2 regions of the Polaromonas sp. P4_F9 genome follow, and region 2 is predicted to be linked to the other one. Evidence: predicted binding sites of a transcription regulator. Region 2 holds the regulator's gene; the other holds the start of a gene.
What was found. Region 2 encodes FNR, which switches genes on or off when oxygen is low (the NO sensors DNR and NnrR bind a similar motif). Its sites were predicted from a motif close to TTGATNNNNATCAA; they were not measured.
Positions count from the first base shown of each region.

Region 1: the regulator FNR is predicted to act here: its motif matches at 4,118-4,131, upstream of AC1DUB_RS14520 (cytochrome C).

Region 1 is NZ_JBFUJT010000015.1:29,919-36,456, reverse strand. It holds gene AC1DUB_RS14545 (transglutaminase-like domain-containing protein) at 1-727, opposite strand, end outside; gene AC1DUB_RS14540 (hypothetical protein) at 812-1,120, opposite strand; gene AC1DUB_RS14535 (DUF1328 family protein) at 1,220-1,405, opposite strand; gene AC1DUB_RS14530 (AsmA family protein) at 1,691-3,064, opposite strand; gene AC1DUB_RS14525 (glutathione binding-like protein) at 3,173-3,601, shown strand; gene AC1DUB_RS14520 (cytochrome C) at 3,561-4,034, opposite strand; gene AC1DUB_RS14515 (alkene reductase) at 4,365-5,465, shown strand; partial or broken gene AC1DUB_RS14510 (aldehyde dehydrogenase family protein) at 5,520-5,699, opposite strand; gene AC1DUB_RS14505 (D-amino acid dehydrogenase) at 5,709-6,538, opposite strand, start outside.
Region 2 is NZ_JBFUJT010000002.1:289,643-296,180, reverse strand. It holds gene hutU (urocanate hydratase) at 1-1,002, opposite strand, end outside; gene hutC (histidine utilization repressor) at 1,179-1,889, shown strand; gene hutG (N-formylglutamate deformylase) at 1,982-2,839, shown strand; gene AC1DUB_RS03480 (universal stress protein) at 3,077-3,916, shown strand; gene AC1DUB_RS03475 (response regulator) at 4,118-4,507, shown strand; gene fnr (fumarate/nitrate reduction transcriptional regulator Fnr) at 4,533-5,357, shown strand; gene AC1DUB_RS03465 (DnaJ C-terminal domain-containing protein) at 5,371-6,285, shown strand; gene AC1DUB_RS03460 (chaperone modulator CbpM) at 6,282-6,538, shown strand, end outside.

The DNA of each region.
Region 1 (6,538 bases), on a different contig from region 2:
CAAAGGCCACGTCCTTCGCGTCGCGCCCCGTTCCTACACGCACCAGCCGGTCAATGGGCGCCATATGGCTGGGATCAAACAGCACCCAGCGCCCCTCCAGCCAGGCTTCGAACACGGCGTGAAAATCCTGCGGTGGCTCGTCAAAATGGACATAGCCCACCACCAGCCGCGCGGGAATATTGAGCGCCCGGCACAAGGTAATGCCCAGGTGCGCAAAGTCCCGGCACACACCGGCGCGCTGCACAAACACATCCCGCGCCGTGGTCGTCGACGAGGTGCAACCCGGCAGGTAGGCGATCGAGTCGTGAATCCAGTTCTCGACCGCGCGCACGCGGCCGATACCGGAAGGCAGGTGAGCAAACAGCTGCTGCGCCGCGCGGCTCATGGAGTCCGACTCGCAGTAGCGGCTGGGCATCAGGTAACGCAAGACATCATCGGGCACGCTGGTCACCGGCGTTTCTTCAAGATACAGGGGCACGGGCGCGGCGACCAGCCGCACCTGGGCGTGGTAGTTGACGGACAGCCTCCCCTTGGGCGCGTCCAGGCGTATAAAACGGTTGCCGCTGCGCTCGTCGCAGTAATTGTGGACCTTCATGCTCGGCGTGATCGTCAGCCGCTCCTCCATCACCTGGTGGCCCTCGTGAAACGCGGCCTCGATGTTGAAAACAAAATGGGTAGGACTGCCGACTTCGTACTCGAGCAATAAATCGATCAGGGTGGTGTGCATGGAATGGGCGCCGGTTGAGAATAAAAAAAAACCGTCGGAAGGACATTGGGATATTGCAGCCCGGTTGGCACGGGAAGGGCTGGGTCAGATCCGCGTGCGGTGATGACCAGCGCCGTGGCCATGATCATGACCACTGTCCGCGGTGGCAAACCAGTTTTTGCACGTCACGAACACAATGCGCGCAGCGCGCTCCAGCACATCGGCAGAGGGCGCGGCGCGGCGCCGCGCACGCAAACGGCTGACCAGCAGGAACTCGGCAATGCCCGCCTGAAAACCGGCCCGCAGCGACACCGGCGCGGGCGGAGTGGCAGCCCGGTGCGCGATGTCCAGACGCGGCGCCGCGCTGCTGTCCACCGAGCGCGGCGGAAACAGCCGCTGCCGGACCCTGGACATCAACGTACTTGCGGGCGCAGAGGGCGCAGCTGTCGACGAAGACAACGAAGTCGATGAAGACGAAGAAGTCGAAGGTGTGATGGGAGGGAGTGACGCCATTTACTTCATGCCCTTCTTGACCGCACCCACGCCCAGCGCGGCGAGCACCACAAAAATGACCGCCAGAATCAGGAACAGGCCAAACAAGATTTTGGCAATGCCGGCGGCGCCTGCCGCCACCCCGCCAAAACCCAGGGCGCCGGCTATCAGTGAAATGACCGCAAAAATAATCGCGTACTTGAGCATCGGTTCTCCTTTGTCATGCCTCATCCCCGCAAGCCGCGAGCGGATAAGGCCTCAACAAACATCAGCACCAATATCAAAAATCAAAAGCCATCAAAAAGCAGGAGGCGAACACGCGCGAGGCTTACCCGGAAGCAATACTTACATGGTAGAAAAGCAAGCGGCGGTGGCGCATCAGCAACGCCCGCGTGGCACTGTAGGACAAGGCCTCAGTGCATCCGGAGGTTGCTATGATTTTTCTAGCGTTGCGGGCTTGCCAACAGCGGCCCTCGAGGAGCCGTCAGGCTCTTATTTGCCGAACAGGCCGCGCAAGCCCTCACCCACGCGATCGCCCAGATTGGCGCCGGCGCCGGTACCCACACCCGGCAGCAGCGCCGTGCCAATGGCCGCGCCCAGCAGGGCCGAGCGCGACAGCGTCACCTCGGGCTTGTCCAGCGTGCCCCCCACCGTCAGGGGAACGCCCACGGCGCCGCCGATGGCCTGACCCAGCTTGCTGTCGCCCGCCACATTCACGATGACCCGCCCGCTCAGCGCCTTGGCCGGCGATATCGCCACATTGCCGGTGGCGCTCAGCACGCCCGAGCTCGCGATCAGGTTGGTCAGCTGCGCCGCTCGCCCCTGCGTGTTGACCTGCCCGGCCAGCGTGTCCAGACGCGTCTGCCCGCCGCGGCTCAAGCCCACGGTTTGCACGGCCTTGGCCAGGTCCAGACCATTGATCACCGCGTTGCGCACGGTAAACGTGGTGTGGCTTTGCAGCGCATCCACCAGTCCGCTGGTGGTGGCCGCACGGGCATTGAGGCTGGTCGTCGCCTCCAGCTGACCCGACAGCGCGCCGGCCGGAGCGGTCAGCGCAGAGACCTCGACCCCGCGGGTTTGCAGCTGGCCCTGGAGCGCCAGCGCTTCACCGGGCCGCGCCGAGGAGCCCGCAGGCGAGCGACGCAGGCCGAGCCGGCCCTCTATCCTGCCGCCGCCCACCTCGACACGCAAGGCCCAGTGATCCTCGCCGGCAACGGTAGCGCCGCCCTTGTCCGCCTTGTCAGCGGGTTTGGGCTCTTCGCGCTGCAGCGTGGACTGCAGCCCCTGCAGGTTGCCCTTGAGCAGTTTGAACGACACGCTGTCGGGCAGGCCGTCATCGGCCAGCGCCGCCTCGGCCGCCACCGTGGTGCGCGCGCCCGCGGCGCTGACCCAGGTCACCTCATCCAGCACCGTGCGGCGCGGCAAACCCTCCAGGGCGTCGTGTTCCGGCGTTTTCGGCCCGGGCCCCTGCTTGACGGGCTCCGGCTGCTTTTTTTTCTGCAGCGCCAGCAGCACCGCGTCTATACCCTGCTGCGGCAAGACAGCCCGCCGCACCAGCAGCGTGGAAACCGCCAGCCGCCCCTGCAGCAGCGGTTGCCACTGGGGCCGCACTTCCACGCGCTCCAGCGTGAGGGGCGGTTTGCTCTGCACCGCGATGCCGCTCAGCGCCACAGCGGGCAAGGGCCACACATCCACCGCCACCCGGCCCAGCGTCACCGGCACCCCCAGCGCCGCCGAGGCTTCACGCTCGACGCGCAACCGGAAATCGTCCGTGCTCACCCAGCGGTGCAGCGTGAAGGCCACCGCCGCCAGCAAGGCCACCAGCCCCAGCGCCAGATACACCGCCCATTTAAAAACTTTTGCCATCCTGCTATTGTGGCGGTTTCAGGCCGCACGCCGCAGAAAACACGCGTCCCGATTAGAGCCTGCTCACCCTAAAACGGGAGATGCGTTTTAGGGTGAACAGGCCCTGACATCGGGGAGCCATTTCCAACCACCCTTCCAGGATCAACAAGAACACCCGGAAACATTACTGCGCCCCGGCGCCTGCCTCCTGTCGCCGCATATCGCGCTGCATGCGCCTGCCTGAAAGCCCGGCCAACGGCACCGTCGTGCGCGCCCAATTGCAGTCGTGGCGCAGAGTACAAAACCATCGCCACCGACAAGCTGCTATCGCGTCTGAAGCGGGTGGACGAGCGGCTGACCAGCAAGCAGTACCTGATGGGTGAAACTTTTAGCGTGACCGCCCCTTACCTGTCTACCGTCATCAACTGGGCTCCGCGTGTCGGCGTTGACATTGCGCGCCTGGTCAATCTCGCCGCTTTTCGCCAGCGCATGGCGGCCTGGCCACGACGGGGTTGGCTCAATACTTCAACTGGATCTTGTCAAGTTGCTCTTTGCTGACCATAGGCACATCTCCCCGCTTGTTCCAGCGATTGAGATTCCATGCGCCGTCGCCAACCCACGTCTTGAGCAGTTTGAGATTCGCGGCCCGCTCTTCATCCGTCGATCCGAGATACAGATACATGTTGCCGGGTTTGCCTCCGGCATACTGGCTGCTTCCATCGTCCAGCCGGCGCATGAATGCCCCCGTGTCGGGCCAGGCGATAAACGCAATCAAACGCTCGTATGAATCCATGCGCGGCCCTTGTGACTTCTCCGCGTACCCCTTCTCGTCCAGCAGAAAATCAGCCCGCTCAGGCGATTGCGCTCCGTGGCAGGCAACACATTTGGATTTCCAGAGTGGGGCGATGTGTGTGCGGTAGGTGACTTCCTGTGCCGCGACAGCACCAGTGCCCAAAATAAAGATCAGGATCATCGCCAGTTTCTTCAACATAAAGACCTCCTGGTTGGAGTTTGTCGACATTGCCGTCCAGTTGGCCGGTCTCCGCAATATGGACCTGTCAATCACGTATCGGGTTGATTTAAACCAACCCATCACCAATTGCAGCCCCTGCGAACACTGTCGGCCCGATTTTGTTGGGTTGGCCGCCCGGCCAGACCCGGAAACGGCCGTTGGACGCACGCATGCCGGAACGATCTAGCACGAATCCAGCAGCCCGTGTTGCACAGGCAAATTCAGATCGGCACACACTGAAGCCTGTTTTTTTCATTTCCACCTGGACACTTTCGGACACCTTTGGACACCTTCATGCCCTCTTCTCTCATGCCCTCTTTATTCGATCCCACCCAGGCCGGCGACCTTGAACTGGCCAACCGCATCGTGCTCGCCCCCCTCACCCGCAACCGCGCCCCCGACGCCATTCCCACGGCGCTGATGGCCGAGTACTACGCCCAGCGCGCCAGCGGCGGCCTGCTCGTCACCGAGGCCACCGCCATCAGCCACCAGGGCCAGGGCTATGCGGATGTACCCGGCCTCTACGGCAGCGAGCAGCTCGACGGCTGGAAGCAGGTGACCCGCGCCGTGCACGAGGCCGGCGGCAAGATCGTGGTGCAGCTCTGGCATGTGGGCCGCGTCTCGCACACCGAATTGCAGCCGGACGGCGGCCAGCCGGTCGCCCCCTCTGCCATCACCGCCAAGACCAAGACGGTGCTGCTCAAGGACGGCGCGCCCACCTTTGTCGCCACCTCCGAGCCGCGCGCGCTCAAGGCTGAAGAGCTGCCCGGCATCGTGCAGACCTATCAGCTCGCGGCGCGCAACGCGGTCGAAACCGCGGGCTTTGACGGCGTGGAAGTCCATGGCGCCAACGGCTACCTGCTCGACCAATTCCTCAAAAGCGGCTCCAACCAGCGCACCGACGACTACGGCGGCAGCATCGAAAACCGTGCGCGCCTGCTGCTCGAGGTCTCGCGCGCCGTCACCGGCGCCATCGGTGGCGGACGCACCGGCATTCGCCTGTCGCCCGTGACGCCGGCCAACGATGTGCACGACGCCGATCCGCAGCCGCTGTTCGACTACGTGGTGCGCCAGCTCGCCACGATGAACCTGGCCTATATCCACATCATTGAAGGCGCCACCGGCGGGCCGCGCGAAATCGCCGACCGGCCATTCGACTACGCCGCGCTCAAGACCGCCTACCGCGAAGCCGGCGGCCAGGGCGCCTGGATGGTCAACAACGGCTACGACCAGGCACTGGCCAGGCAGGCCGTGGCAAACGGCGCCGACCTGGTCGCCTTTGGCAAGCCCTACATCGCCAACCCCGACCTGGTGGAGCGCCTGCGCCGCAATGCGCCGCTCAACCTGCCCGACCAGGCCACCTTTTATGGCGGCGGCGCCAAGGGTTATACGGACTACCCAACGCTATAAAACCAGACCGCATGCCAGTCATGCATGACTGGCAAGGGTTTCAGGGCTTTTTACTTAAACAAGGCCCTGGTACAGGTATTTGGTGTGCATATAGTCTTCGAGTCCGTAACGTGAACCTTCACGGCCATAACCGGACTCCTTGACACCGCCGAAGGGTGCAACTTCGGCGGCCAGTGCGCCTTCGTTGATACCAACGATGCCGCTCTCCAGCGCATCGGCCATGCGCCAGACGCGCACGATGCTTCAGGTACTCAGTCCAGGTTCGGTCCAAGGGCCGGTCCATTGCCGTGATTTCGGCTGCGCATAGCGCTGCACGGAAAGGTCGTCGGCACGAATCTCGGGCGCGCGGCCGCTCATGACGTCGGCCAGCACGCGCGCGGAGCCGCAGGCCATGGTCCAGCCCAGCGTGCCGTGGCCGGTGTTCAGGTACAGATTGGGCAGCGGCGTGCGGCCCACCAGCGGCGTGCCGTCCGGGGTCATGGGCCGCAGGCCGGTCCAGAAGCTGCCGGTCCCGGCGTAGCCGGCGCCGGGGAACAGATCATTCAGGCACAGTTCCAGCGTTTCGCGGCGGCGCGGGTTCAGGCGCAGGTCAAAGCCGCGCAGCTCCGCCATGCCGCCCACGCGGATGCGGCGGTCAAAGCGCGTGATGGCGGTCTTGTAGCTCTCGTCCAGCACGGTCGAAACCGGCGCGCGGCCCGCGTCGGCGACGGGCACGGTGATGGAATAGCCTTTGACGGGATATACAGGTATTTCCAGCAAACCCGACAGCGCGGAAGTCGAGTACGCACCCAGCGCCATCACGTAAGCGTCGGCCTTGAGCAGGCGGCGGCCCTGCAGCACGCCGGCCACACGGCCGGCACAGACCTCCACGCTGTCGATGGCCTCGCCGAAGGAAAAGCGCACGCCCATGGACTGGGCCAGATGGCCGATACCGGTGGTAAACAGGTGGCAGTCACCCGTCTCGTCGCCGGGCAGGCGCAGGCCGCCGACCAGCGGCCCTGTGGCGATGGCCGGTTCCGCGCGAACCAGCTCCTCAGGCCCCAGCAGTTCGTAGGGCACGCCCGCGGCGCGCA
Region 2 (6,538 bases):
GGGAATGCCCATGGCGTGAAAAGCCAGCATGGCCTTGACGTGCACCGCGCAGGACTCGCCGGCGGCTTTTGTCAGCGCGGCATGCTGCGCCGGGTTCTTTTGCGCGGCCTGCCATCGGGCCACCGTCCAGCCCGCCGGCAGGTAGCCATTGATGATGTCGTGGGCCGAGGTCTGGTCGGTCACGATGTCGGGGCGGATGCCGCCGGCCTGCGCGCGCCTGACCAGTTCCGGCACGATCTCGGCCGCATTGCCGCACAGCGCAATGGAGATGGCCTCCTTGCGCGACGTGTGGTGCTGGATCATCTCCAGCGCTTCGTCGAGGTTGGCGGCCTGCTTGTCCACATAGCGCGTCCTCAGGCGAAAGTCGATGCGCGACTGCTGGCATTCGATGTTGAGGGAACAGGCGCCGGCAAAGGTGGCTGCCAGCGGCTGCGCGCCACCCATGCCACCCAGCCCTGCCGTCAGTACCCAGCGGCCCGCCAGGTCGCCATTGAAGTGCTGGCGGCCCGCTTCCACAAAGGTCTCATACGTGCCCTGCACGATGCCCTGCGTGCCGATGTAGATCCAGCTGCCGGCCGTCATCTGGCCGTACATCATGAGGCCGGCCCGGTCGAGTTCATTGAAGTGTTCCCAGGTGGCCCATTTGGGCACGAGGTTGGAATTGGCGATGAGGACGCGCGGCGCGCCCGCATGGGTGCGGAACACGCCGACCGGCTTGCCGGACTGCACCAGCAGCGTCTCGTCGGCCTTGAGCTTGCGCAGCGAGTCCAGGATGGCATCAAACGCCGGCCAGTTGCGCGCCGCCTTGCCAATGCCGCCGTACACCACCAGTTCGTCGGGGTTTTCCGCGACTTCCGGGTCCAGGTTGTTCTGGATCATGCGGTAAGCCGCTTCGATCTGCCAGTTGGCGCAGGTGAGGGAGCTTCCCCGGGGGGCGCGGACCGGGCGGGCCTGGCTACCCTGGAAGGGGGTGTTGGAAAGATCCGGCATGAGATCCGACATGAGACAGGCTCCATGTAACAAAAAGAAAAAACTTTGGCGCAGCTTCGGGCCCGGGCTTCAGGCTTTGGTTGGTTAAATCGTAGTTGTCTATACAACTTGTGTCAACTGGAGTAATCTACGGCCTGCGGCAGCCTCTTTTAGAGGGCGCCAATTGTTTTTTCTTACTCCGGCTAAAAATGGCAACCACTCCATTGCCCGCTTATGGGCAGGTCAAGGCATTCATCAAAACGCGCATCAGTGCCGGTACCTGGAGGCCCGGTGATCCGGTGCCCAGCGAGGCCGTGCTGATGGCGCAATTTGGCGTCAGCCGCATGACGGTCAACCGTGCGCTGCGCGAGCTCATGGGCGAGGGCCTGGTCACGCGCATCCAGGGCTCGGGAACCTTCGTGGCCGAGCTGCACCGCATTTCTTCAACGCTGACCATTCGTGATATTCATGAGGAAGTCATTGAGCGGGGCCACACCCATAGCTCGCGGGTGTTGCGGGCGGAGTCCGAAAAAGCCAGCGCCGACGTGGCGCGCACCCTGGGCCTGCGCACGGGCGGGCGTGTGTTTCACACCATATTGATTCATCTGGAAAACGGCGTGCCCATCCAGTACGAAGACCGCTATGTCAACCCGGCGGCGGCACCCAACTACCTGAAGACCGACTTCACGCAGACGACGCCCACCTACCACCTGCTGGAAGAAGCGCCGCTCACCGAAGCCAGCTATTCAATTGAAGCCTGCCTGCCGACAGCACTGGAGGCCAGGCACCTCGACATCAAGCCAGGCGAAGCCTGCCTGGCGATGATGCGCCGCACCGTGAGCGGCGCCCACATTGCCAGCGTGGCACGGCTGGTGTACCCCGGTTCGCGCTACAGCTTTGCCGGAAAGTTCCAGGCATGAGGAAGCAGTGAAATGAGCGGGAAATGAGCGGGGAAGTGACCTTGTCAATATCAATGATCAATGGAGTCAGTGAGATGAATGGAGTGAATCAGATGAATGAAGTCAGCGGGGCAAGCGAGGCGAATCAGGTGGGGCAGGGGGATCAGAACCCGGCCTGTACCTTGCGGCACGGCACGGTTCCCCTGCTGGTGAGCATGCCGCATATCGGCACGGCCATTCCACCGGAGCTGCAGGCGGCCTACATGCCCGAGGCGCTGAAAGTGGAAGACACCGACTGGCACCTGCAGACGCTTTACAGCTTCCTGCCGGAAATCGGCGCCAGTGTGTTGACGCCGCACTATTCACGCTATGTGATTGACCTCAACCGCCCACCGGATGACGCCCCGATGTACCCCGGTGCGTCCAATACCGAACTCTGCCCCACCCGGTTTTTCTCGGGTGCGCCGCTCTACCAGCCCGGTCGCGAGCCCACTCCCGATGAGCGCGCAAGGCGGCGCGAGGCCTACTGGCAGCCCTACCATGCGGCCCTGGCCGCCGAGTTGGCGCGTCTCAAGGCCCTGCACGGCTATGCCTTGCTGTGGGATGCCCACAGCATCCGTTCGCAGATTCCCTGGCTGTTTGATGGCACGTTGCCCGACCTCAACATCGGGACGGCCGACGGCGCCAGCGCCCATGAAGCCATCACCGCATCGGTCGCGCAGGCCTGCGCTGCGCTTTCCGGCATCACGACAGCCGTCAACGGCCGCTTCAAGGGCGGCTACATCACGCGCCACTATGGCCAGCCGTCCAGCAATGTGCACGCTGTGCAGCTGGAGATGTGCCAGAGCCTGTACATGCAAGAAGTGCCGCCCTTCGCCTACGACGAGGCGCTGGCTTCCCGCATCCAGCCTCTGTTGAAAAATATGCTCTCCAGCGCGCTTTCTGCCTGCCGAAGCTGCCATGAAAAGTGAAGCGGATTTTGCCGGCGTGAGCCTGGTTACAGGTCGGCAGGCAGGGAGGTAAGCAGGCCCGGCCCGGAGCAACCGGGCTGATACCGTGACGCCGGGGCGCGGCGGTCTGCGGCGCTGCGCCCTCATCCTTGTGGGGTGCTGCCCCCACTTTCGGGAAGGGGATTGACGATTGTTAACAGGCGCCGGTGCGGGGCGCGTTACCGTGGGGGGACCGCAACTTCTCGATGGAGTGCTTCCATGAAATCCTCCCTGATGCAATTGCTGGTTCACTTTGACGCCTCGCGGCGCGCGGCGCCGCGCCTGGAGTTCGCACGCCAGCTCGCGCGGCGGCACGGTGCCGCGGTGGCCGCGCTCTATGCGGTCACACCGAGTTTCGCGATGCCGCCGTTTGCGCCCACGCTCGGCCCCGGTACCGCCGTCAGCTTGCGCGAGGTTGACGACGAGCGGCTGGCCAGGGCGCGCACCACCTTCGATCGCGCGCTGGCCTCGACCGGCGTACCGGTCTCTTGGGGCGAGCTGACCGACTATCCCGTGGCCGGTGCCTTCGCGCAGCAGGCGTTTTATGCCGACCTGCTGGTACTGGGCCAGCACGACCCTTCGGATATCGAGTCCTCGGACGTGCCATCCGATTTCGCGGAAACCGTGATGGCGATCAGTGGCAGGCCGGCCCTGATCCTGCCCTACGCCGTGGTGCCGCCGACCGTCGGCGAGGCGGTGGTGATCGCCTGGAAGCCGACGCGGGAGGCGGCGCATGCTGTCACCGCGGCCATGCCCCTGCTGCAGAGTGCGCAGCGTGTTCATGTGGTCAGCTGGTCGGCTGACGAGCCCGTCGTCGGTGGCGTTGCGCTGGACCTGGCTGGCTATCTGAAGCGCCATGGCGTTGAGGCGACCTGGCATCGCCAGGGCGACGAACCCGACGGGCTGGGCGAGCTGCTGCTGTCATGCGCCTTCGACCTCACAGCCGACCTGCTGGTGATGGGCTGCTACGGCCATAGCCGCGCGCGCGAGTGGCTGGTGGGAGGCACCTCGCGGGCAGTTTTGCAGTCCATGACCCTGCCGGTGCTGATGGCGCACTGACCGCCGGCCCGGTCCGCCGTCGGGTCACAGGGCGCCGGGGCCGACCCTCTGCCAGCCCCCAGACCCGGGCAAGCCTGCTTGCCGCTCGGACAATTCCTAGGCGGCCTCGGTGCAGTGGACATCGCCGTTCCGGATTTTTCCGACGGGGGAATTCAGCCACCACCGATGGTGCATCGGCCCAGGCACGAGCACACTGACTCAATGGCTGATGTCCCCTCCTCCGTCAAGGTTTTCCTGGCCGACGATTCGGCCCTGATCCGCGGTCGTGTCGCTACGATGCTCGGCGTCAGCGACATGACCATTGTTGGTGAGGCCGAGACGCCGCAGGCGTCGATCGACGGCATTCTGGCCACGGCGCCCGATGTGGTGGTGCTGGACGCCCAGCTGGACGGTGGTTCGGGCCTGCAGGTATTGCGCGCCGTGCGTCAGGCCGCACCCCAAATCGCTTTCGTCGTCTTCAGCAACAACGCGGGCCCTGCCTACCGCAAGCGCTACCTGCGCGAGGGTGCTGTCCGCTTCCTCGACAAAAGCACCGAATCCGATCAACTTGCCCAGGCTGTTGCGGGAGCATCGCAGCACCCTGCGCATTGACGACCGTCTCACCAAGGGGAAAATCATGTCAACCGCCACACTCACACGCACCCAGGAGCGCACACAGGAGCGTACGCAGGAAGCACCCGCCAGCGACCTGCGGGTCATTCCGATTCGACAGGCCATGGGGGACGCGCAGGTCGCGCCTTTGGGGATACCCTGCTCCAGCTGCCACCTGTGCGATCTGTGCCTGCCCTGCGGCATGACAGACGGCGGCGTGGAGTGCCTGGACAGCCTGACGTTCGGGCGTCGCAAGGTCAAGGCTGGCCAGACGCTCTTTGACGAGGGCGACCACTTTCAGTTCATTTATGCCGTGCGCAGCGGCACCTTCAAGTCCAGCCTGATGCTGGCCGATGGCCGCGAGCAGATCAGTGGCTTTCACATGGCCGGAGAGCTGATTGGCCTGGACGGCGTGGCCTACGGCAAGCACGCCAGCAGCGCTGTCGCCCTGGAGGATACCGAGGTCTGCGTCATTCCCTATGCACAACTGACCCGGCTGGCAAGCGGTAACGCCAGCATGCAGAACATGGTCAGCCGGCTGATGAGCCGCGAGATCATCCGGGAGCACAGCCTGATGCTGCTGCTGGGCAGCATGAACGCCGAGGAACGGCTGGCGGCGTTTCTGCTGAACCTGTCGCAGCGCCTGAAGGCCCGCGGCTACTCGGCCAGCGAATTTCACCTGCGGATGACGCGCGCCGAAATCGGCAGCTACCTGGGCATGAAGCTGGAAACCGTCAGCCGCACTTTCTCGGCCTTCCAGCAGCAGGGTTTGCTTGAAGTCGACAAGCGCCACATCCGCATCGTCAACCTGGTCGGCCTGACGCGGGTCTTCGAGATGCACGTGCACTGAAGGCGGCACCGGTATGAAATACAAGGACTATTACGCCGCGTTGGATGTGCCGCGGGACGCCGATGCCGAACAGATCAAGAAGGCCTACCGTAAATTGGCGCGCCAGCACCACCCGGATGTCTCCAAGGCGCCCGGCACCGAAGCCCGGTTCAAGGAGGTGGCAGAGGCGTACGCGACGCTGAAGGACCCCGAGAAGCGCGCTGCGTACGACGAGCTCGGTCGCCGCCCGGCCGGTGAAGAGTTCGCGCCGCCGCCGCAATGGAGCCATGAATACGCCTCGGACGGACAGTCGTTCGAGGACATCGACCTGGCCGACCTGCTGGCTGCGCTGGGCCGCGGGCACCGTGGCTCGCGGCGCGGGCCGGTGCCCCTGCATGGGCGCGACTACGAGACGGTTGTGCGCATTGGCCTGGAAGAGGCGCACCGGGGCACCCGGCTCAACCTGGATCTGGCGCACGAGGCGGGCGGCTCGCGTACCCTGGAGGTCACCATTCCGCCGGGCGTGAGTGAAGGCCAGAAGCTGCGCTTGCGCGGCAAGGGTGGCAAGGGCAGCCATGGTGGCGCCGACGGCGATATCTATTTGCACATCACGCTGGCACCGCATCCGGTGTTCCGCGCCGACCACCACGACTTGTACTTCGACCTGGCGCTTGCGCCGTGGGAGGCGGCGCTGGGCGCCGATGTGGAAGTGCCCACGCTGGACGAGCCGGTGATGCTCACGGTGCCTCCGGGCACGCGCTCGGGGCGCAAGCTGCGCCTGCGCGGGCGGGGCCTGGCCAACGGCCGCAGCGGGCGCGGCCACCTGTATGCCGTCATCCATGTTGACGTACCCGCCACCCTGACCGCGCGGGAGCGTGAGTTGTTCCAGGAGTTGGCCCGTAGCTCGCACTTCAACCCACGACGTCGTGGACAAGGAGAAGCAACATGAAAACACAGTCGCTTGAATACACCTGGCTGGACGCCCGCGAAACCGTGACGATCTCCGACTTGTCCCGGGCCTGCGGTCTGAGTGCGGCCGAACTGGACGAATTGGTGGAGTACGGCGCACTGCGGCCGCTGGAGCAGCACCGGGTGGAGCGTCTCTTCAGCGCCGAATACGTCATGCCGCTGCGTAGCGTCGGCAGGCTGCGTATGGACTTCGACCTGGACCTGTTCACCGTGGCGCTGCTCTTCGGTTACCT